2 regions of the Lysinibacillus fusiformis genome follow, and region 1 is predicted to be linked to the other one. Evidence: a T-box and tRNA genes for the amino acid it is inferred to sense, from the RefSeq annotation. Region 1 holds a T-box; the other holds one or more tRNA genes.
The links. The T-box of region 1 lies ahead of ileS (isoleucine--tRNA ligase). A T-box ahead of a tRNA ligase gene usually reads a tRNA of that ligase, here a tRNA-Ile.
Positions count from the first base shown of each region.

Region 2: it encodes a tRNA-Ile, which carries the amino acid that the T-box ahead of ileS (isoleucine--tRNA ligase) is inferred to sense. The anticodon was not compared.

Region 1 is NZ_CP070490.1:2,849,004-2,860,666, forward strand. Features, by position in the region: gene ftsA (cell division protein FtsA) at 1-836, shown strand, start outside; gene ftsZ (cell division protein FtsZ) at 890-2,047, shown strand; gene JTI58_RS13860 (sigma-E processing peptidase SpoIIGA) at 2,230-3,063, shown strand; gene sigE (RNA polymerase sporulation sigma factor SigE) at 3,077-3,784, shown strand; gene sigG (RNA polymerase sporulation sigma factor SigG) at 3,899-4,672, shown strand; gene JTI58_RS13875 (PRC-barrel domain-containing protein) at 4,801-5,043, shown strand; gene JTI58_RS13880 (YggS family pyridoxal phosphate-dependent enzyme) at 5,163-5,867, shown strand; gene JTI58_RS13885 (cell division protein SepF) at 5,851-6,348, shown strand; gene JTI58_RS13890 (YggT family protein) at 6,369-6,650, shown strand; gene JTI58_RS13895 (YlmH family RNA-binding protein) at 6,850-7,638, shown strand; gene JTI58_RS13900 (DivIVA domain-containing protein) at 7,734-8,258, shown strand; T-box leader at 8,355-8,579, shown strand; gene ileS (isoleucine--tRNA ligase) at 8,692-11,460, shown strand; gene JTI58_RS13910 (helix-turn-helix domain-containing protein) at 11,562-11,663, opposite strand, start outside.
Region 2 is NZ_CP070490.1:2,078,091-2,089,753, reverse strand. Features, by position in the region: gene JTI58_RS10295 (CynX/NimT family MFS transporter) at 1-12, shown strand, start outside; gene JTI58_RS10290 (hypothetical protein) at 82-612, opposite strand; gene JTI58_RS10285 (nitric oxide synthase oxygenase) at 691-1,737, opposite strand; tRNA gene JTI58_RS10280 (tRNA-Glu) at 2,386-2,457, opposite strand; tRNA gene JTI58_RS10275 (tRNA-Asn) at 2,459-2,535, opposite strand; tRNA gene JTI58_RS10270 (tRNA-Ile) at 2,543-2,616, opposite strand; tRNA gene JTI58_RS10265 (tRNA-Gly) at 2,621-2,694, opposite strand; tRNA gene JTI58_RS10260 (tRNA-Phe) at 2,700-2,775, opposite strand; tRNA gene JTI58_RS10255 (tRNA-Ser) at 2,782-2,874, opposite strand; tRNA gene JTI58_RS10250 (tRNA-Ala) at 2,888-2,963, opposite strand; tRNA gene JTI58_RS10245 (tRNA-Pro) at 2,980-3,056, opposite strand; tRNA gene JTI58_RS10240 (tRNA-Arg) at 3,072-3,148, opposite strand; tRNA gene JTI58_RS10235 (tRNA-Lys) at 3,167-3,239, opposite strand; tRNA gene JTI58_RS10230 (tRNA-Gln) at 3,253-3,327, opposite strand; tRNA gene JTI58_RS10225 (tRNA-His) at 3,337-3,412, opposite strand; tRNA gene JTI58_RS10220 (tRNA-Trp) at 3,456-3,529, opposite strand; tRNA gene JTI58_RS10215 (tRNA-Tyr) at 3,534-3,617, opposite strand; tRNA gene JTI58_RS10210 (tRNA-Thr) at 3,625-3,700, opposite strand; tRNA gene JTI58_RS10205 (tRNA-Asp) at 3,709-3,784, opposite strand; tRNA gene JTI58_RS10200 (tRNA-Val) at 3,789-3,864, opposite strand; rRNA gene rrf (5S ribosomal RNA) at 3,876-3,991, opposite strand; rRNA gene JTI58_RS10190 (23S ribosomal RNA) at 4,057-6,984, opposite strand; rRNA gene JTI58_RS10185 (16S ribosomal RNA) at 7,166-8,717, opposite strand; gene JTI58_RS10180 (SLC13 family permease) at 9,128-10,981, opposite strand; gene nadD (nicotinate-nucleotide adenylyltransferase) at 11,146-11,663, opposite strand, start outside.

The DNA.
Region 1 (11,663 bases):
TCCGTCTAGAAATGGATGCAACAATGATAACAACATCCAAAACGCTTTTACACAATGTTCTTCGCTGTGTCGAGCGAGCGGGTTTAAGTATACGAGAAATATATTTGCAACCATTAGCATCAGGCTACTTTGCATTAACAGAAGATGAAAAAAACCAAGGAACTGCCTTTATTGACTTAGGTGGCGGATCTACAACAATCACAGTATTTGAAGAGGGATTATTAACGCATACGGGTGTCATACCAGTTGGTGGTGATCATATAACGAAAGATATTTCAATCGTTTTAAAAACACCAACAGAACAAGCAGAACAAATTAAACACCAGTTTGGACATGCCTTCTATGATGACGCTTCTGATGACGAGCTCTTTGAAGTGCCTGTCGTAGGTACAGATTCTACTGATCAGTACAGCCAACGCTATATATCGGAGATTATCGGTGCTAGATTAGAAGAATTACTAGAGTTAGTTATTGATGAATTAGCACGTTTAGGTGTTAGAGATTTACCAGGTGGAGTTGTTTTAACTGGTGGTGTTGCAAAGCTTGAGGGGATTGCCCAATTAGCACGTCAAATTCTACAAACGCGTGTTAGAATCTATACACCCGATTATATCGGTGTTAGAGAGCCTTCATTTGCGACGGCAGTTGGACTTATTCGTTACGCCTATTTAGAAGATGATTTTTACGGTAAAAGTACGAATACGCAGCCTGTTGAATATGCAGTTGTAGGGGCTCAACCAGCTATAAGCAAAAAGCAAGAGTATTCTGCACCTTCAGAACCAAAAGAAAGCGTAATTGGGAGAGCAAAAAAGTTATTTGATAAGTTTTTTGATTAACTAGAATGCGTAATGAATGATACAGAGTCGAGTTACCGTGGGAGGAAAAAGATATGTTAGAATTTGATACAAGTGTTGATGAACTTGCAGTAATAAAGGTCATAGGTGTTGGTGGCGGCGGTAACAACGCTGTCAATCGAATGATAGAACATGGTGTACAAGGTGTTGACTTTATCGCGGTTAACACGGATGCACAGGCATTAAATTTATCCAAAGCGGAAGTGAGGCTACAAATTGGGGCTAAATTAACGCGTGGATTAGGTGCAGGTGCAAATCCTGAAGTAGGAAAAAAAGCTGCAGAAGAGAGCAGAGAGCAGCTAGAAGAGGTTTTACGAGGTGCAGATATGGTATTCGTGACTGCTGGTATGGGCGGTGGAACGGGTACTGGTGCAGCGCCAGTGATTGCACAAATTGCTCGTGAATTGGGAGCTCTTACAGTAGGTGTTGTAACACGTCCATTCACTTTTGAAGGTCGTAAGCGTCAAACACAAGCAATCGGTGGAATTGGCGGTATGAAAGAATCAGTGGACACATTGATTGTGATACCAAACGACAAGCTATTACAAATAGTTGATAAATCAACGCCAATGTTAGAAGCCTTTAGAGAAGCCGATAATGTTTTACGTCAAGGTGTACAAGGTATTTCAGATTTAATTGCTACACCTGGTCTTATTAACTTAGACTTTGCAGACGTGAAAACGATTATGTCTAACAAAGGTTCAGCCTTAATGGGAATTGGTATCGCAACAGGCGAAAACCGAGCTTCTGAAGCGGCGAAGAAAGCTATCTCAAGTCCATTGCTTGAATCATCCATTGATGGCGCTAAAGGTGTTCTTATGAACATCACAGGTGGTTCAAATCTTAGCTTATTTGAAGTACAAGAAGCGGCAGATATCGTAGCTTCAGCGTCAGATGAAGAGGTAAATATGATTTTCGGTTCTGTCATTAATGAAAATCTTAAAGATGAAATCATTGTTACGGTCATTGCGACAGGCTTCACAGAGGAAGCTTTACAGCAACAACGCCCTACAGCAAAACCGACACTTAACATGAACAGACAATCTGCTCCACAGCAACAAGCACCAATTCGTGAACAACGACAAGAAATGCATGTTCAACATGAGCAGCCACGTCAAAATCAGCAAAATTATGCACAGGATGACATGCTTGAGGTTCCTGCATTTTTACGTAACCGCAAAAATCGTGGTTAACTAACTTCTAAAAAGCTCGTATTTTACATATGTAAAATACGAGCTTTTTATATTGGCTGTCATGATGTTCAAATGTGTAAGGAAACCATGTTTTTTGTCAAAACATTTTTAGGAAATGATGCGATTGTTTGACAATATTTGTGGGAGTAACGTGCTAACTTTGTAAGTAGGAGGCGGCTGTTATGTATGGAGAATGGCTGGTGCTCATTAATACGCTTTTTAATCTAGCGATACTCACGTTTACGGCAAGAGTAACAGGAGTCCTTGTAAAAAATTTAAGATTATTAATGAGTTCTATTTGTAGTAGTTTTGTAGCTGTCATTGGCGGTCAAATGCTGTGGACGACAATTCTTAGTTTTATATTGTTAATTGGTATAGCGTTTCACTTCAAGATTCGAAGTTTTCAGAAGCAAGGACCGATTGTGTTAACAGCAACGATCGTTATTGGCGGATTGTTAACAGCTCTACAACCTTTTTTAAAAAATCTTTCTGCCACCCATTTCATTATGATTTGCTTTTTGCTTGCCGTTTTAAATCTTGTTGCATTTTATAAGCAATGGGGTTTTGTAAAGTTAGAACGCTTAAGTGGTCAATTTGTATTTGATACAACTTTAACAATCTTTGGGGCAAAGATACCACTTTCTGCCTTTGTAGACACAGGAAATCAAGCCATTGAGCCATTATCAGGAAAACCGGTTCATTTCGTTTCCTATACTGCTTTGAGGCCACATTTACCTTCAGCGTTCCGGGAATCATTAATGGAATGGCAAGAAACAGATCCGTACAATGTATCTATGTTTTCAGAAGATTATCAGCGTTATATACGATTTATTCATGTCAATACCGTACAACAGCAAACCGTTGTCCTTGGTTTTCGCTTTGATGAGTGGCATATAAAGGGGGAGCCATCGCAAGTGAAAATGAATGAATATATCGTTTTAACCAAAAAAGCTAAAAATTTTCCACATAGCACAGCAGCAATTTTACATTTTTCAGCGCTTTCAAATAACTCATAGAGGGGGAGAACTATTGCTTCTTAGGCTACTTGCTAGCTTGAAAAAATTATGGAGTAAGTTTCGGAGTCGTGAAACGTACTATATAGGGGGAAATGATTCATTGCCAGTGCCATTAAGTCGAGAAGAAGAAGTTACAGTCATTGCATCCTTTATGAACGGTGATTTACGAGCTAGAGACACACTAATTGAACGTAATTTACGTCTTGTTGTTTATATTGCTAGACGTTTTGATAATACGGGAACGCCAATCGAAGATTTAATTAGCATTGGCTCCATTGGCTTAATAAAGGCGATTGAGACGTTCAATACGGATAAAAATATTAAGCTAGCAACATACGCATCACGCTGCATTGAAAATGAAATTTTAATGCATTTACGAAAAACAAGTCGTATGAAGGGTGAAGTTTCCTTAGATGAGCCACTAAACTCTGATGCAGATGGAAATGAATTATTACTGTCAGATATTTTAGGAACAGAAGAGCATATTATTCTAGACAATGTGGAGAAGAAAATTGAACGTCAGCACATGTTCCATGCTATTAATTTACTAGGTGCGCGTGAACGATATATTATGGAATGTCGCTTTGGTCTCAATGGAAAAGTTGAAATGACACAAAAAGAAGTGGCAGATCATTTAGGCATATCGCAATCATATATTTCCCGTTTAGAAAAGAAAATTATTCAAGATTTACGTGAAAATTTAAATCAGCCAATTTCGTAGAAAGGGAAAATTAACCTACCTAAAATTGGTCGCAGCTTTTTTGCATATTCTTGTTTCTCTCGGACAAACTGATGTCACGGTTTAGTCAGAGAATAACATCCGGAGGAATCGAATATGCGAACAAAAGTAGATCTTTGCGGCTTAGATACATCGACTTTGCCAATTCTAAAGCACGAGGAAATGAAGGAACTCTTCATCCGGTTACAAGCTGGAGAAACTGAGATTAGAGAAGAGCTTGTCATGTGCAATTTAAGGTTAGTGCTTAGTATTGTCGGTAGATTTGCCTATAGAGGTGAACAGGCAGATGATTTATTTCAAGTGGGCTGTATTGGCCTCATGAAAGCCATTGATCATTTTGATTTAAAGCATAATGTACGATTTTCGACATATGCTGTACCAATGATTATTGGTGAAATTCGTCGCCATCTGCGTGATCATCATGCATTGCGTGTATCTCGTTCTCTAAGAGATATAGCTTATAAGGCAATGCAGGCAAAAGAGCAATGGATAACCGATAATTTGCGTGAACCAACGATTGAAGAAATTGCTGAGATGATTGACATGAAAAAGGAAGATGTTTTATTTGCTTTAGATGCCATTCAAGATCCAGTTTCATTACAAGAGCCCATTTATTCAGATGGCGGAGATGCTGTTTATATGATGGACCAATTACGAGATGATGATGTATCTGAGGATCAATGGGTTGCCTATGTGTCGGTAAAGGAAAGCTTGCAAAAGCTAGATGAACGTCAGCAAATGATCGTTGCCAAACGATTTTATTATGGAGAGACCCAAACTGAAATTGCCAAAGAACTTGGGATTTCTCAAGCACAAATTTCACGTCTTGAAAAAAATGCAATTGAAACAATGCAAAAAGATTACAAATAAAAAAATGCGCATCGTATTATTCGGTGCGCATTTTATCTTCATTCAATCAACAAGTGATACATAAATATAAAGTAACAGCAAAGTTTGATGGTAGAAATGAATGTACGAAAGTAAACAATAGAGGAGGTATGTCATTGCGTTTTTCGATGTTACAACAAAAAGAAGTCATTGAAGCAGGAAATGGACGATTTATAGGCTTTGTGATAGATGCCGAAGTATCAAAAGAAACGGGCTATGTGACAGCATTTTTGATTGCAGAGCCTCGCAAATATCTTGGTTTTTTTAAAGGCGAAGAGTCTGTGAGAAAAGTCTATATGAAGGATGTGCTTGTCGTTGGCAAGGATGTCATTTTAGTCAAAGCACTTTCCTAAAACATATGGTCAATAAAATTGTGAGGATTGTATGCTGACATAGGTCAGGCTATTCATTGATAAATCAAGCATTGCTTGTTACAATAAAAGAAACTATTGTTGTAAAGTTGGGAAAAACAGTGACAAAAATCTTAACAAATTTAAACAAACTAAATGATTTAATAACAGCAGCAGAAAAAAAAGGGAATCGTGAGGGCGATAAAGTCCAAATAATTGCGGTGACGAAGGAAGTTTCTGTTGAAAGAACGCAAGAAGCAATTGAAGCAGGACTCACTCATTTAGGTGAAAATAGACCAGAAGGTTTACATCGTAAAATTACTGAGATTCATGCTGATGTACACTGGCATTATATTGGGTCGCTTCAAACACGTAAAGTAAAACAAGTGATTAACAGCATTGATTATTTACACTCCTTAGATCGTTTGAGTTTGGCAGAAGAAATTGAAAAAAGAGCAGATCAACCTGTTAAATGTTTTGTACAAGTAAATGTTTCTGGCGAAGATTCAAAACATGGTTTAACTATCGAAGAAGTTTTGCCTTTTGTAGAAGCCTTAAAAGGTTTTACAAAGATTCAAGTTGTAGGTTTAATGACAATGGCACCAAACACCGAAAACGAAGCAATCATTCGCTCTGTTTTCAAGCAATTAAAACAATGTCAACAGCAAATAGCCGAGCAAGGATTCGCACACGCACCTTGTACCGAGTTATCAATGGGCATGTCTAATGACTTTGAAATTGCGGTAGAGGAAGGGGCTACTTTTGTTCGAGTCGGAACGGCTCTTGTTGGAAATGAAAGAGGGGAACAGGATGAGCATGAAAAATAAGATTAAAAACTTCTTTTACCTTGAAGAAGAATTAGAAGAAGAAATCACGCAAGCTCCTATTCAGCAACAACAACCCATACAACAACAGCAACCGATTCATTCAGTAAAGCCTAAAAAAATGATGAAAGAACGTAAAGCACCTATTCATGAAATTGTGCCACAAAGTTCAGCAACTCCTAATAACATTGTCAGTTTGCAGGCAGCTATGAGTTCTAAGGGAGCAAAAGTTGTTTTAATAGAACCCAGAGTTTATGCAGAAGCACAGGATATCGCAGAGCATTTAAAAAATAAGCGTGCAACAATCGTTAATTTACAACGTATTGAACGAGAGCAAGGTAAACGCATTATTGATTTTTTAAGTGGCACAGTCTATGCTCTTGCTGGGGATATTCAACGTATCGGTAAGGATATTTTCCTGTGTACGCCAGATAATGTAGAAGTGACTGGTGAAATTACAAACTTTATTTTAGACGATAATTAATAGCGAGGATTGTAGTTTATATGACTTTTCTTTTAATACTTAGTTATGTATCATTAGCATTTAAGATTTATTCATTTATGCTAATTGCATATATCTTAATGTCTTGGGTGCCTGCCGCTCAAAATTCAGCCATTGGTCGAATGCTTGAAAAAGTATGTGAGCCATATTTAGGGATTTTTAGGAAGTTTATTCCGCCGCTTGGTATGATTGATATTTCTCCAATTGTGGCCATCTTTATGCTGAATTTTATAGAAAGAGGGCTTTATATAGTCATTCAGAAAATATATTTTATGTTCGCTTAGAAGTAAATCCTCACGTTTTAGTGGGGATTTTTTATTTATTTTGATGCAACACGAAGTATCAAGTAAAAAAGAATTACTCCGCTACTAAAGCGACTAATAAAAAATTTTTAAAACAATGATGTCCAAACGTCATTAATTGGGAATACTAAGTTTCCAACTAACAAAGCAAAACGGAACTAGTGAAAGAGGAGACAACAAGATGGAACACTTAATCCAGCATTTTCGAAAAGAAGAACAACCCTTTATTGAACAGGTAATAAGTTGGCAACGTGAGGTGGAAGATCGTTATGCGCCTAAGCTGACAGATTTTCTTGATCCAAGACAACGTTTTATTGTGACCTCTATTATCGGGCAGGATGATACGCTGAAAACGGCATGCACAGGTTTATTTGATGGAGCAGAAAGGCAGCGTATGCTCATTTTTCCTACTTACTATGAAGCGACAGAAGAAGACTTTCAGTTGGTGGCATTTACGATTCAATATCCTGTGAAATTTGTTCAATTACGACATCCTGATGTTTTAGGTGCATTGCTATCATTAGGTTTAAACCGTGGTAAATTTGGCGATATTCGAGTTAATGATTACCAGGTGCAATTCATTGTAGCTCAGGAGGTAGCAGAATATGTTCGTTTACATTTAACGGGTATTGGTAAAGTAAAGGTGCATATTGAGTCTTTAAAAGAACCGGATTCCCTTATTGTAAATGAGGAAGAATGGTTGGAGGAATCTCATACGGTATCTTCGATGCGTTTAGATGTAATTATTGCGACTGTCTTAAATGTATCACGCCAAAAAGCTCAAGCTTTCATTACTGGGAAAAAAGTACGTGTTAATTGGACAGAACGAGACACAGTTGCTTTTGAATTACAAGAGGGAGATATTTTATCGATACGAGGAAGTGGTCGTGTGAAAATTATTATGACTGAAGGCCGAACAAAAAAAGATAAAATCCGTCTACAAGTCGGTCGATTGGCCCAAAAAAGCTGAAAGTGAAGTAAATTTCATTAATTTTTACTGCTAAGTTGTCGGAACAATTGTATAATAGGAATTACGAATGTACATGTAAAGGAGAGAAGGATTGTATGCCATTATCACCTATTGATATACATAATAAGGAGTTTACAAAAGCCTTCAGAGGCTATGCTGAAGATGAAGTAAATGAATTTTTAGATCAGATTATTAAAGACTATGAAATTCTGCTTCGTGAAAAAAAAGAAGTTGATAAACAATTAGAGATGGCCTTAGAACAAGCGAGACATTTTAACTCCTTAGAAGAAACTTTGCAGAAGTCTATTGTCGTTGCACAAGAAGCGGCTGATGAAGTGCGAAGAAACTCTCAAAAAGAGGCGAAGCTCATTGTAAAAGAAGCTGAAAAAAATGCTGATCGAATTGTCAATGAAGCTTTGACGAAGGCTCGTAAGGTGACGATTGAAATTGATGAGCTTAAAAAGCAATCTAAGGTATTCCGTAATCGTTTCAAGATGCTTGTAGAAGCACAGCTTGATTTACTTAATGCAGATGACTGGGATCATTTGCTGCAATATGATATTGATTTAACAGAAATTCAAGCATCTGTTGAGGAAGCACAGGATTCTGAAGATATTTAACTTTTCTTTTTAATTGTTGCAATTGACAAATGAAACTTGACGCGATTGTTTGAATTTCATATACTTTGTAATAGTAATTATTTTGAACAGATATGCATAAAAGCAGAGACGAAGACAGTATTTGTTAGGCGTTGTTAAGCGATTTGGGGACAGTGAGAGCCCAAACATACAACTAGCATTGAACATCACTTCTGAGCTAAATAACTGAAAAAAGTAGGTTATTTCGTGATGCACGACGTTAAATGTGCTTTTAAGAGGTAGTGCAATTTTTTTGTGCTACAAGTAGGGTGGTACCGCGAGTAGAAGCTTCTCGTCCCTTAGTGGGATTGAGGGCTTTTTTTGTTTGTTCCCGAATCGTTTTAGATAAGTTTGCCAATAACTGTCGTATGAGAAGAATGTCTACCTGTTTATGTAAAATAAAGGAGGAATTTTAATGGTTGAATACAAAGATACTTTATTAATGCCAAAAACAGATTTCCCAATGCGTGGAAACTTACCGGCAAATGAGCCAAAAATGCAAGAAAAATGGAATGCTATGGATATTAACAAATTACAAATGGAGCGTACGGAAGATCGCCCAGAATTTGTTCTACATGATGGCCCACCATATGCCAATGGTGATATCCACATCGGCCATGCTTTAAATAAAGTATTGAAGGATATGATTACACGTCATCGTTCTATGACTGGCTACCATGTAAATTATATTCCAGGTTGGGATACACATGGTTTACCAATTGAGCAAGCATTGACGAACAAAGGTGTAAAGCGTAAAGAAATGTCAGTTGCAGCATTCCGCCAACTTTGTGAAGAGTATGCTTATGAGCAAATTGACAATCAACGTACACAATTCCGTCGATTAGGCATTCGTGGGGATTGGGAAAATCCTTATATTACGTTGAAGCCTGAGTTTGAAGCACGTCAAATTGAGGTATTTGGTAAAATGGCCGAAAAAGGTTATATCTATAAAGGATTAAAACCAGTTTATTGGTCACCATCTTCTGAATCTGCTCTAGCGGAAGCTGAAATTGAATATAAGGACATCAAATCACCATCCATTTATGTAAGCTTTGCTATTAAGGATGCAAAAGGTGTTGTACCAGCAGACGCAAAATTTATTATTTGGACAACAACACCTTGGACATTACCAGCAAACTTAGGGATTTCTTTGAATCCTGAATTTGTCTATGTCGTAGTTGCGGTGGCTAATAAAAAATTCATCATTGCCAAAGAATTATTAGAGCCAGTGGCAAATACGCTTGGATGGGAAGACTATGAGGTTGTACAGGAAGTTAAAGGTGAGGCACTAGATCGTATTGTAGCACAGCATCCATTCTATGATCGTGAATCTCTTATTATGGTAGGTGAACACGTAACAGCTGAAGCGGGTACTGGTTGTGTTCATACAGCACCAGGACACGGGGAAGACGATTATCATATTGGTAAACAGTATGGTTTAGGTATTCTTAGCCCTCTTGATAATAGTGGCTGTTATACAGATGAAGCACCAGGCTTTGAAGGCGTGTTTTATAATGATGCGAATAAACTAGTAACAGAAAAACTAAAAGAAGTAGAAGCGTTAGAAAAGCTTGATTTCTTTACGCACTCATACCCACATGACTGGCGTACGAAAAAGCCTGTTATTTATCGTGCGACACCTCAATGGTTTGCATCCGTTGAAGCATTCCGTGGAGAGTTATTAGAGGCTGTAAAAGCAACAGCATTTACACCAGCTTGGGGAGAAACGCGTCTTTATAATATGATTCGTGATCGTGGAGACTGGGTAATTTCACGTCAACGTGCTTGGGGTGTGCCGATTCCGATTTTCTATGCTGAAAATGGTGAACCAATTATTACACCTGAAACAATTAGTCATGTCTCAGCATTATTCCGTGAGCATGGATCAAATATTTGGTTCCAAAAAACAGCAAAAGAATTATTGCCAGAAGGCTTTACACATCCAGGAAGCCCGAACGGTGAATTCACAAAAGAAAATGATATTATGGACGTATGGTTCGACTCAGGTTCATCACACCAAGGTGTACTCGTAGAACGTGGCATGAAATATCCAGCTGATCTCTATTTAGAGGGCTCTGACCAACACCGTGGTTGGTTTAATTCATCTCTTATTACATCTGTAGCGATTAACGGCTATGCACCATATAAAGGACTTTTAACACATGGTTTCGTTCTTGATGGTGAAGGACGTAAAATGAGTAAATCATTAGGGAATGTAATTATCCCACAAAAAGTAATGGATCAGTATGGCGCAGACATTCTTCGTTTATGGGTTGCTTCTGTTGACTATACAGCAGATGTGCGCATTTCTATGGATATGTTAAAGCAAGTATCTGAAGTGTATCGTAAAATTCGTAATACATTCCGTTTCTTACACGGTAATATTGCTGATTTCGATCCTAAGAAAGATCGTGTAGCTTATGCAGAGCTTCGTGAAATGGATCAATATGTGTATATGCGCTTACAAGATGTCTTAAAAACTGTACGTGCTGCATATGATCGCTATGATTTTGCTGCTGTCTATCATGTAGTCAATAATTTTGTTGCTGTAGAGTTATCTTCATTCTATCTGGATATTGCAAAAGACGTTGTCTATATTGAGGGTCATGACAATAAAGATCGTCGTGCGATGCAAACAGTTATTTATGATACATTAATGACATTGGTTAAAATCATGACACCAGTTATCCCACATACAACAGATGAAATGTGGTCTTACCTAAATGCTCAAGGTATTGTAGAAGAGGCTTCTGTTCAATTAACGGACTTCCCAGAGGTAGATGTTCAAGCGAATTTTGACAGCCTACGCACAAAATGGGAAAAAATTATTGATGTACGCGATGATATTTTAAAAGCATTAGAGGAAGCACGTAATGCGAAAACAATTGGTAAATCACTTGAAGCAAAAGTGACTGTCTATGCAAAAGAGGACATTGTCGCATTATTGAACGATGCCAACATTGACTTTGCACAACTTTCCATCGTTTCAGCTTTCGAGGTAGCTGCCATAGAAGAAGCGCCTGCTGAAGCTTTAGCACTTGAGCATGTTTCCATTGTTGTTGAGAAGGCGACAGGTGAGAAATGTGAGCGTTGCTGGTCAATTTCTGAAACAGTTGGTGCAAATGAGGCACAACCTACAGTATGCGCTCGCTGTGCAGAAGTTGTAGAAAAATATTACGTGTAATCTATGCAAAATAAGAATCTGCATTCTCATGTAGATGATAAGCAAGTCTCCTTGATGGGGGCTTGCTTTTTTTCATGAGGTTTTTGCAGATTCTTTCTAAATTATTTAAATAAAATTTCTGTCGTATTGCGGTAGTCTGTTGGAGAGATTCCTACATATTTTTTAAAGGTTAAACTATAGTAATTTGGTGTATTAAAGCCACA
Region 2 (11,663 bases), 770 kb from region 1:
TATGTGCATTAATAAATAAAGCAGATGGTTCAGGTTCCCCATCTGCTTTATTTCTATATGGTGTATACGTTTACGCATTGTTTAATGGTCAGCTTGCTGTAGTAATGTTAGCAATTCTGCAAGACATTCTTTTGCTTCATTACTATGAACTGTCATAGCAGAAAAAATAGGAATAGCCTCTTGTAGGAGTAAATAACTAAAATAATAATAGCCTACAAAAGCTTGCTGCCCATAGCCCTTTGGCGTTTCTTCCTCCCACTCCTGCTCATCATTGTCCTCATTTTCTGACCATAAATAGTTAGTATCTAATAGCTCCTGCATGGTTTCAACAGTATTGGCTGAGTCTAGATAATCCTTTGTAATAGCATGTGCCACAGCCAAATATAACTGTAATTCTTGTAAGGAGACATCCTCCGTATTTTTACTAGCTAGCTTTTTTAAAAGGAGCAGCAAAACCCAGGGTGTCACCTGCCATAGTGTACCTTGATGTTCAATTAACTCAGCTAGCTGTGGATATTGCTCCTGTTCAATCAGCTGAGGGATGGTTGTTCCTCTACCATAAGGTGTCGTCAATTGTCTCCATGGGATATTCGGGATTTGCTGGTCTAACATAATCAACGCCCTCTCCTCAACATGTAATTTGGAAATTAATTTTCAAAATTATTAGGAAAGTAAACATCTCCTTTACTGCTAATAGCACGGCTTTTGATAAAAATAATTTGGTGTATGATATATATTTACATAGGGTTTATGGAATATATGAGTCGTTGCAGGCGAAAGTGGCGGGATTAACCATGTCCAGTTGCCTGTAACTTCTCTTTCTGCTGATTTTTCTGCTTCCTCAAACAATTTAAATTGCTGAGCCGCTGTATGGTGATCAACAATGCTCACACCATCTTCTTTAAATGAGTGAAGAACAGCAATATTAAGTTCCACTAATGCACGATCACGCCAAAGAGACGCTTGTTTGGTTGTATCAAGATTAAAAATTTCTGCAATAGCAGGTAGCATGTTATAGCGCTCATGATCTGCTAAATTGCGTGCACCGATTTCTGTTCCCATATACCAGCCATTAAATGGAGCAGCTTGAAAATCAATACCCGCCATTTGAAAACGCATACTCGAAATTATGGGTACGGCATACCATTTCATCCCTAACTTCTCCACATCCACTGACTCTGGATGGCGGATTGAGACCTCTACTATATATTCTTCAGGGATTACATACATTTTGGGAGCGCGATCATCCACCTGTATAATGAGTGGTAGCACATCAAAAGCCGTTCCTTTACCTTTCCATCCCAGAGATTTACATACTTTTGTAAACTCAATGGATTGCGAATCTCCAATAACGCCTGCTTCTGTTTCATAGCCTGCATAACGGATAAGTTGATGATTCCAAATCCTTACTCTATCTGAAGCAAACACTGTTATAGTTGGACGGATCTTCCCACAATTTGTTGCATAATCAATATGTTCTAGTAATTTTTGAAAAATATCCTGTTCATCTAAAACATCACGTGCATCTACCACATGCAGTGACTGCCAAAATAGACGTCCGATACATTTATTGCTATTACGCCATGCCACTCTTGCACCAAAAACTAGCTCCTCAGTTGTTGGGTAATATTCACCTGCATTTTCAACTTCCTGTAATCTATTCTTTAACCAAAGTTCTGATTTATTTTGTTCTGTCTGGTATAAACTTAAAAATTGCTGTATCTCCTGTATATTCATATCGATTCCTCCACTTATCCTCATATTAGAGGAACAAAACGACAAGCACCATGAAAATAGTACTTGAAAAAACATACATATTTTATATATGAAATAGTTTGTTCAAATTTAATCTGTAGATTCTCTTTCGTAAAGAGAATCTACATAGTGTTGAAAAACAAAACTAACAATAGAATTTTTGTGAAAGGTGAAAATGGTTTCCGTTGCAGGCTACTTGCTTTCCTGTGGGCGAGCGCCGAGCCGCTTCCTCCGCTCCCGCTCCGTGCAGGGGCTCGCCTGTCTCGCTATCCCACGGGAGTCAAGTAGCCCTCCACTCCAACCTACAAAATGTTTACTTTTTTAGCAAAGATTTTCAAATAAAGTGAAGGTCTTCACTACCCTTTATGAAGGGGTGTTGTCACTATTGCACATGGTTGATTGGAGTGGAGCCAGCGTCACAGATGAGACACTGGAGTGAACGCAGTGAGGGAAACGGCTCATCGGACATCTCTTGGAAAGGACGCTGACGGAACGGGAATCAACCCCTCGCCTTGCCAAAAGCTCTTTTTCTGCTATTGTCATGATCTTTTTTCAACAACATGAAAAAGGAGAATGTACTTAAAGGAAATAGAAAAAAGCATGTAACACACATCTGTGCTACATGCTTGATGACCCGTACGGGATTCGAACCCGTGTTACCGCCGTGAAAGGGCGGTGTCTTAACCACTTGACCAACGGGCCGTGGCTCCGAAGGCAGGACTCGAACCTGCGACAACCTGATTAACAGTCAGGTGCTACTACCAACTGAGCTACTTCGGAATAATGATGGGCCTAAATGGACTCGAACCATCGACCTCACGCTTATCAGGCGTGCGCTCTAACCAGCTGAGCTATAGGCCCATTTTGGAGCGGGTGATGAGAATCGAACTCACGACATCAGCTTGGAAGGCTGAGGTTTTACCATTAAACTACACCCGCAATAATGGTGGGTCAGGACGGAATCGAACCGCCGACACTTAGAGCTTCAATCTAATGCTCTACCAACTGAGCTACTGACCCGGAAAATGGAGGAGGTAGAGGGATTCGAACCCCCGCGCGGTGTTACCCGCCTGTCGGTTTTCAAGACCGATCCCTTCAGCCAGACTTGGGTATACCTCCAAAAATATTAAAATGGTGGAGCCTAGCGGGATCGAACCGCTGACCTCCTGCGTGCAAGGCAGGCGCTCTCCCAGCTGAGCTAAGGCCCCATTTTATCATGAAAGATGGTCGGAATGACAGGATTCGAACCTACGACCCCTTGGTCCCAAACCAAGTGCTCTACCAAGCTGAGCTACATTCCGTAAACGTGAATTTATTGGCGCGCCCGACAGGAGTCGAACCCATAACCTTCTGATCCGTAGTCAGACGCTCTATCCAATTGAGCTACGGGCGCATATTAATTAAAAAACGATGAGCCATGAAGGACTCGAACCTTCGACCCTCTGATTAAAAGTCAGATGCTCTACCAACTGAGCTAATGGCTCGTAAAATAAAAAATGGCTGGGGTACTAGGATTCGAACCTAGGCATGACGGAATCAAAATCCGTTGCCTTACCGCTTGGCTATACCCCAATTTTGAAATGGGGCGACTGATGGGAATCGAACCCACGAATGTCGGAACCACAATCCGATGCGTTAACCACTTCGCCACAATCGCCACTATAAAATAATAGCTATATATGAACGAGTACCTCAATACCTGGCAGGGGCAGTAGGAATCGAACCCACACCAAAGGTTTTGGAGACCTCTATTCTACCGTTGAACTATGCCCCTAAAATGGTGGAGGGGGACGGATTCGAACCGCCGAACCCTAAGGAGCGGATTTACAGTCCGCCGCGTTTAGCCACTTCGCTACCCCTCCAAGGGAATGGTGCCGGCGATAGGAGTCGAACCCACGACCTACTGATTACAAGTCAGTTGCTCTACCAACTGAGCTACACCGGCAATAATAATGGCGGTCCCGACCGGGATCGAACCGGCGATCTCCTGCGTGACAGGCAGGCATGTTAACCGCTACACCACGGGACCATAATGGTGGAGGATGACGGGCTCGAACCGCCGACCCTCTGCTTGTAAGGCAGATGCTCTCCCAGCTGAGCTAATCCTCCACAAAAAATAAGCGAAGCGATGTCCTACTCTCACAGGGGGAAACCCCCAACTACCATCGGCGCTAAAGAGCTTAACTTCCGTGTTCGGTATGGGAACGGGTGTGACCTCTTTGCCATCATCACTTCACTTATTCAGTTGAAAGACTTATTCTTTCAAAACTGGATAAACGTGCATTGAATGGTTCAAACGTTTTGGTTAAGTCCTCGATCGATTAGTATTCGTCAGCTCCATGTGTCACCACACTTCCACCTCGAACCTATCTACCTCATCGTCTTTGAGGGATCTTACTTACTTGCGTAATGGGAAATCTCATCTTGAGGGGGGCTTCATGCTTAGATGCTTTCAGCACTTATCCCGTCCACACATAGCTACCCAGCGATGCCTTTGGCAAGACAACTGGTACACCAGCGGTGTGTCCATCCCGGTCCTCTCGTACTAAGGACAGCTCCTCTCAAATTTCCTACGCCCACGACGGATAGGGACCGAACTGTCTCACGACGTTCTGAACCCAGCTCGCGTACCGCTTTAATGGGCGAACAGCCCAACCCTTGGGACCGACTACAGCCCCAGGATGCGATGAGCCGACATCGAGGTGCCAAACCTCCCCGTCGATGTGGACTCTTGGGGGAGATAAGCCTGTTATCCCCGGGGTAGCTTTTATCCGTTGAGCGATGGCCCTTCCATGCGGAACCACCGGATCACTAAGCCCGTCTTTCGACCCTGCTCGACTTGTAGGTCTCGCAGTCAAGCTCCCTTGTGCCTTTACACTCTACGAATGATTTCCAACCATTCTGAGGGAACCTTTGGGCGCCTCCGTTACCTTTTAGGAGGCGACCGCCCCAGTCAAACTGTCCGCCTGACACTGTCTCCTGCCCCGCTAAGGGGCATGGGTTAGAATTTCAATACAACCAGGGTAGTATCCCACCGACGCCTCCTTCGAAGCTGGCGCTCCGAGATCTCTGGCTCCTACCTATCCTGTACAAGTTGTACCAAAATTCAATATCAGGCTACAGTAAAGCTCCACGGGGTCTTTCCGTCCTGTCGCGGGTAACCTGCATCTTCACAGGTACTATAATTTCACCGAGTCTCTCGTTGAGACAGTGCCCAGATCGTTACGCCTTTCGTGCGGGTCGGAACTTACCCGACAAGGAATTTCGCTACCTTAGGACCGTTATAGTTACGGCCGCCGTTTACTGGGGCTTCAATTCGCAGCTTCGCTTGCGCTAACCACTCCTCTTAACCTTCCAGCACCGGGCAGGCGTCAGCCCCTATACGTCACCTTACGGTTTTGCAGAGACCTGTGTTTTTGCTAAACAGTCGCCTGGGCCTATTCACTGCGGCTCTCATGCGCTTGCACGCTCAAGAGCACCCCTTCTCCCGAAGTTACGGGGTCATTTTGCCGAGTTCCTTAACGAGAGTTCTCTCGCACACCTTAGGATTCTCTCCTCGACTACCTGTGTCGGTTTGCGGTACGGGCACCTCTCACCTCGATAGAGGCTTTTCTTGGCAGTGTGAAATCAGGAACTTCGTCCATACGGACTCGCCATCACAGCTCAACGTTACAGTGTGCGGATTTGCCTACACACACGCCTTACTGCTTGGACGCGCATATCCAACAGCGCGCTTACCCTATCCTACTGCGTCCCCCCATTTCTCAAACGGTGAGGAGGTGGTACAGGAATATCAACCTGTTGTCCATCGCCTACGCCTATCGGCCTCGGCTTAGGTCCCGACTAACCCTGAGCGGACGAGCCTTCCTCAGGAAACCTTAGTCATACGGTGGACGGGATTCTCACCCGTCTTTCGCTACTCATACCGGCATTCTCACTTCTAAGCGCTCCACCAGTCCTTCCGGTCTGACTTCAACGCACTTAGAACGCTCTCCTACCACTGACATCGTAGATGTCAATCCACAGCTTCGGTGAATCGTTTAGCCCCGATACATTTTCGGCGCAGCGTCACTCGACCAGTGAGCTATTACGCACTCTTTAAATGATGGCTGCTTCTAAGCCAACATCCTGGTTGTCTGTGCAACGCCACATCCTTTTCCACTTAACGATTACTTTGGGACCTTAGCTGGTGGTCTGGGCTGTTTCCCTTTTGACTACGGATCTTATCACTCGCAGTCTGACTCCCGTGTATAAATATCTGGCATTCGGAGTTTGTCTGAATTCGGTAAACCGGGATGGCCCCCTAGTCCAAACAGTGCTCTACCTCCAGTATTCTCATCACGAGGCTAGCCCTAAAGCTATTTCGGAGAGAACCAGCTATCTCCAAGTTCGATTGGAATTTCTCCGCTACCCACACCTCATCCCCGCACTTTTCAACGTGCGTGGGTTCGGGCCTCCAGTAAGTGTTACCTCACCTTCACCCTGGACATGGGTAGATCACCTGGTTTCGGGTCTACGACCACGTACTACTTCGCCCTATTCAGACTCGCTTTCGCTGCGGCTCCGCCTTCTAAAGCTTAACCTTGCACGTAATCGTAACTCGCCGGTTCATTCTACAAAAGGCACGCTATCACCCATTAACGGGCTCTAACTACTTGTAGGCACACGGTTTCAGGATCTCTTTCACTCCCCTTCCGGGGTGCTTTTCACCTTTCCCTCACGGTACTGGTTCACTATCGGTCACTAGGTAGTATTTAGCCTTGGGAGATGGTCCTCCCGGATTCCGACGGAATTTCACGTGTTCCGCCGTACTCAGGATCCACTCAGGAGAGAACGAACTTTCGACTACAGGGCTTTTACCTGCTCTGGCGGACCTTTCCAAGTCGCTTCATCTAACTCGCTCTTTTGTAACTCCGTATTGAGTGTCCTACAACCCCAAGAGGCAAGCCTCTTGGTTTGGGCTCTTCCCGTTTCGCTCGCCGCTACTCAGGGAATCGATTTTTCTTTCTCTTCCTCCAGGTACTTAGATGTTTCAGTTCCCTGGGTCTGCCTTCAAGACGCTATGTATTCACGTCAAGATACTACGCGATTAAACGTAGTGGGTTCCCCCATTCGGAAATCTCCGGATCAAAGCTCACTTACAGCTCCCCGAAGCATATCGGTGTTAGTGCCGTCCTTCTTCGGCTCCTAGTGCCAAGGCATTCGCCGTGCGCCCTTAATAACTTAACCAAGTTATTAAGCCTATAAAAAAACTTAAAAAAAAAATGTGTTTGTTACAATTTCAATGTCGTTTTATCCAGTTTTCAAAGAACAAGTTTTGAAGTGTTTCATTCAGAAGAATGAACCTTCAAAACTGAACGCAAAACGTAATCTTACAAACCCAAGGTTTGTATTCCGAAATAATCCTTAGAAAGGAGGTGATCCAGCCGCACCTTCCGATACGGCTACCTTGTTACGACTTCACCCCAATCATCTATCCCACCTTCGGCGGCTGGCTCCAAAAGGTTACCTCACCGACTTCGGGTGTTACAAACTCTCGTGGTGTGACGGGCGGTGTGTACAAGGCCCGGGAACGTATTCACCGCGGCATGCTGATCCGCGATTACTAGCGATTCCGGCTTCATGTAGGCGAGTTGCAGCCTACAATCCGAACTGAGAACGACTTTATCGGATTAGCTCCCTCTCGCGAGTTGGCAACCGTTTGTATCGTCCATTGTAGCACGTGTGTAGCCCAGGTCATAAGGGGCATGATGATTTGACGTCATCCCCACCTTCCTCCGGTTTGTCACCGGCAGTCACCTTAGAGTGCCCAACTAAATGATGGCAACTAAGATCAAGGGTTGCGCTCGTTGCGGGACTTAACCCAACATCTCACGACACGAGCTGACGACAACCATGCACCACCTGTCACCGTTGCCCCCGAAGGGGAAACCATATCTCTACAGTGGTCAACGGGATGTCAAGACCTGGTAAGGTTCTTCGCGTTGCTTCGAATTAAACCACATGCTCCACCGCTTGTGCGGGCCCCCGTCAATTCCTTTGAGTTTCAGTCTTGCGACCGTACTCCCCAGGCGGAGTGCTTAATGCGTTAGCTGCAGCACTAAGGGGCGGAAACCCCCTAACACTTAGCACTCATCGTTTACGGCGTGGACTACCAGGGTATCTAATCCTGTTTGCTCCCCACGCTTTCGCGCCTCAGTGTCAGTTACAGACCAGATAGTCGCCTTCGCCACTGGTGTTCCTCCAAATCTCTACGCATTTCACCGCTACACTTGGAATTCCACTATCCTCTTCTGCACTCAAGTCTCCCAGTTTCCAATGACCCTCCACGGTTGAGCCGTGGGCTTTCACATCAGACTTAAGAAACCACCTGCGCGCGCTTTACGCCCAATAATTCCGGACAACGCTTGCCACCTACGTATTACCGCGGCTGCTGGCACGTAGTTAGCCGTGGCTTTCTAATAAGGTACCGTCAAGGTACAGCCAGTTACTACTGTACTTGTTCTTCCCTTACAACAGAGTTTTACGAACCGAAATCCTTCTTCACTCACGCGGCGTTGCTCCATCAGGCTTTCGCCCATTGTGGAAGATTCCCTACTGCTGCCTCCCGTAGGAGTCTGGGCCGTGTCTCAGTCCCAGTGTGGCCGATCACCCTCTCAGGTCGGCTACGCATCGTCGCCTTGGTGAGCCGTTACCTCACCAACTAGCTAATGCGCCGCGGGCCCATCCTATAGCGACAGCCGAAACCGTCTTTCAGTGTTTCACCATGAGGTGAAACAAATTATTCGGTATTAGCCCCGGTTTCCCGGAGTTATCCCAAACTATAGGGTAGGTTGCCCACGTGTTACTCACCCGTCCGCCGCTAACGTCGAAGGAGCAAGCTCCTTCTCTGTTCGCTCGACTTGCATGTATTAGGCACGCCGCCAGCGTTCGTCCTGAGCCAGGATCAAACTCTCCATAAAAGAAATTTGATTAGCTCAAATTGTTTTGCTGGCATCAATTTTGATGTCCAAAATTTTTGTTTCGTTCACTCGCCGAAGCTAGCTACTTAAAACTTTATTGATTACGTTTTGCTTGTTCAGTTTTCAAGGTTCATGTTTTGCTTTGTTTTAGCGTGTCACCCTGGCGACTTTTATAATACTACACCCTTATTTTAAAAAGGTCAACACTTTTCAAGAAAAAAATTTAACTTTTTTATTATCAAAGAAAAACTTCCTATATTAATAACTGCAAAAAGGATGATTAAAAAAATCTACTCCATAAGCTAGTTCAATGTTATACCGCTAACTAAAAAATAATTTTATCATAATTTCCTACAAAAAAATAATAGATCTTTTTATAAAACAAAAAACTCGGTAGAGAAACCGAGTTTTTAAAATGGGAAAAAGAATGGGATGGCGATCATCATGACAATAAACATAACAATTTGTAATGGTACCCCTATTCTTACAAAATCCATAAATTTGTAGCCCCCTGCCGTCATTACCAATGCATTAGTAGGGGAAGCAATTGGCGTAGCAAACGCCATACTTGCTGCGACTGCTACTGCAATCATAAATGTTGTGGGACTAACCTCCATTGCAATGGCAGCACTCATGGCAATCGGTGCAAACAATACAGCAGTTGCCGTATTACTAATAAATTGACCAAAAATGGCTGTCAAAATATAAACGCCTATAAGCACGCCGTATGGTCCGAAATCACCTAAGGCATTAATAATACCATCGGATAAAATGGTCATGCCTCCTGTTTTTTCTAACGCTGTCGCCATTGGCAACATGGCAGCCACTAGCACAATACTTTCAAAATTCATATTGCTGTAGGCATCTTCCATGTTTCTCAAGCAGCCTGTTAAAATCATAAGTACGGCACCTATCATTACAGAAATTACAGCAGGGAAAATTTCAAATGCCATCAAAATAATCATGAACAACATAATAATCCCTGCAATTCCAGCTTTGCCTGTAGCTGCTGCTACACTTGCGTGTTCTTTCGGCTGCCCGACAACCACGACATCCTGAGTTTCTCTTGCTAATAAAAGAATTTCATCCCATGCTCCCTGAACTAATATTGCATCTCCAAATTTTAATTTGTGAGACACCATATCCTGAAGCTTATATCCACCCTTGCGATTAATGCCAATGATATTTAAATTATATTTTTCTCGGAATCCGAGAGAGCTAACCGTTTCATTGATAAAGCTCGAATTGGGTGTGAGCAATACCTCCGCAATGCCAAGATGCTTCGATACCAGTTCATCGGCTTCCCCTTCTACTAACCCTTGCATCTCAAGATGATAATCCTCAACAAAACGACGAATATCCTCTACCTCTCCTTGAACGTATAGCTCGTCCTTAGCATGAATGACACTAGTTGGGCCTGCCATTTCTTGATAAGTCATAGGTAGTAAATTAATACCCTCTTGTGATTTACGATGAATTTTCATCATACAGAGCATATACTTAGCTGGCAGTTTTAATTCTGCTAAAGAGGTTTCAATAATAGGTGACTCATCAGGAACAGAGATTTTAAATAGACGATTATTTAAGTCATATTGCTTAATAATTTTCTTTGGTGAAAGTTTATATCCTTCATTGGTTTGTGTACGGTTTTGATCCTTTGGTAATAGAACATTCCTTACAAGCACTAAATAGGTAATACCTGCAATCATCCCCACAATACCAATAGGGGTCACTTCAAAAAAGCCAAGCTTGTTATAGCCTCGATCAACCAATAACTGACTGACAATTAAATTGGTTGGTGATGCAATCAGTGTCATTAGACCAGAAAGACTTGCTACATAGGAGAGTGGTAGTAGAAATTTAGAAGGACTAACTTTCATACTAATCGCTATACTTACAACGATCGGCATCATTAATGCTACAGTACCTGTATTACTCATAAAAGCACCAACAGATCCTACAATAATAAGTAGTAGCACAAATAGCTTCAGCTCACTATTGCCCGACCATTTAAGCAAAAGTTGCCCTGCCATTCCTGCCAGGCCAGTGCGTAAAATTCCTGCACCTACGACAAATAACCCTGCAATCATTAAAACTACAGAGTTTGAAAAGCCAGCTAATGCCTCTGTTGGCGTTAGAATATCCATAATGACAAAAGCTAAAAGTGACACAATGGCTACAAGATCTGCTCGTATTTTATTGGTCACAAATGTGAAAATTGTTGCTCCTAAAATAAGAAATGTTAATGTAAGCTGCACACTCATGAATTCCTTTCTAACATTAATCATTAATAATTATTAACGACGAAAAAATTATACTCCATTGCTATTTTTATTATAGCTTACCCTGAGCCACATATGATAAAATTCACCATCTTTTCAAAATTAAAAAAGTGTGGCACGTAACCACACTTTTAAACTTTCTTTCATTATTTTAGATAAAGATGATGCTCTTTAATATAGTTGTAACAAGCAGTAGGCAAGAGGTATCTTGGTTCTCCCCCCATAGCAAATTCTTCACGAATATAGGTAGAGCTAATCTCCATCGCTAGCCCTTTATCTATAAGATGGAATCTTCCATCATCATTATTTCTTAAAATAGGGGAGCGACTAATGGTAGATAGCATATCGATGCCATGTCTTGCCATTACAATAAATTTATTTTCCGCTACTAATGCGTCGCCCTTTCTCCATAACCCTGCACCAATATCCACTAGTAAATCAGCACCCATTATAAAATGGACCTCATCTTCTGGGTTCTTTTCTCTAAAGTATTTCATGGTGTCATATGTGTAGATATTCCAGCCTTCTTGATCCATTTCATAGGAATCTGCTATAAAACGATCGTCTTTAGCAATGGCTAACTGAAGCATATTCCAACGATGTGTATCGGCTGTTTTGATGGTTTTATCTTTGCGTTTATTTGAACAAGGCAAAAAAATAACTT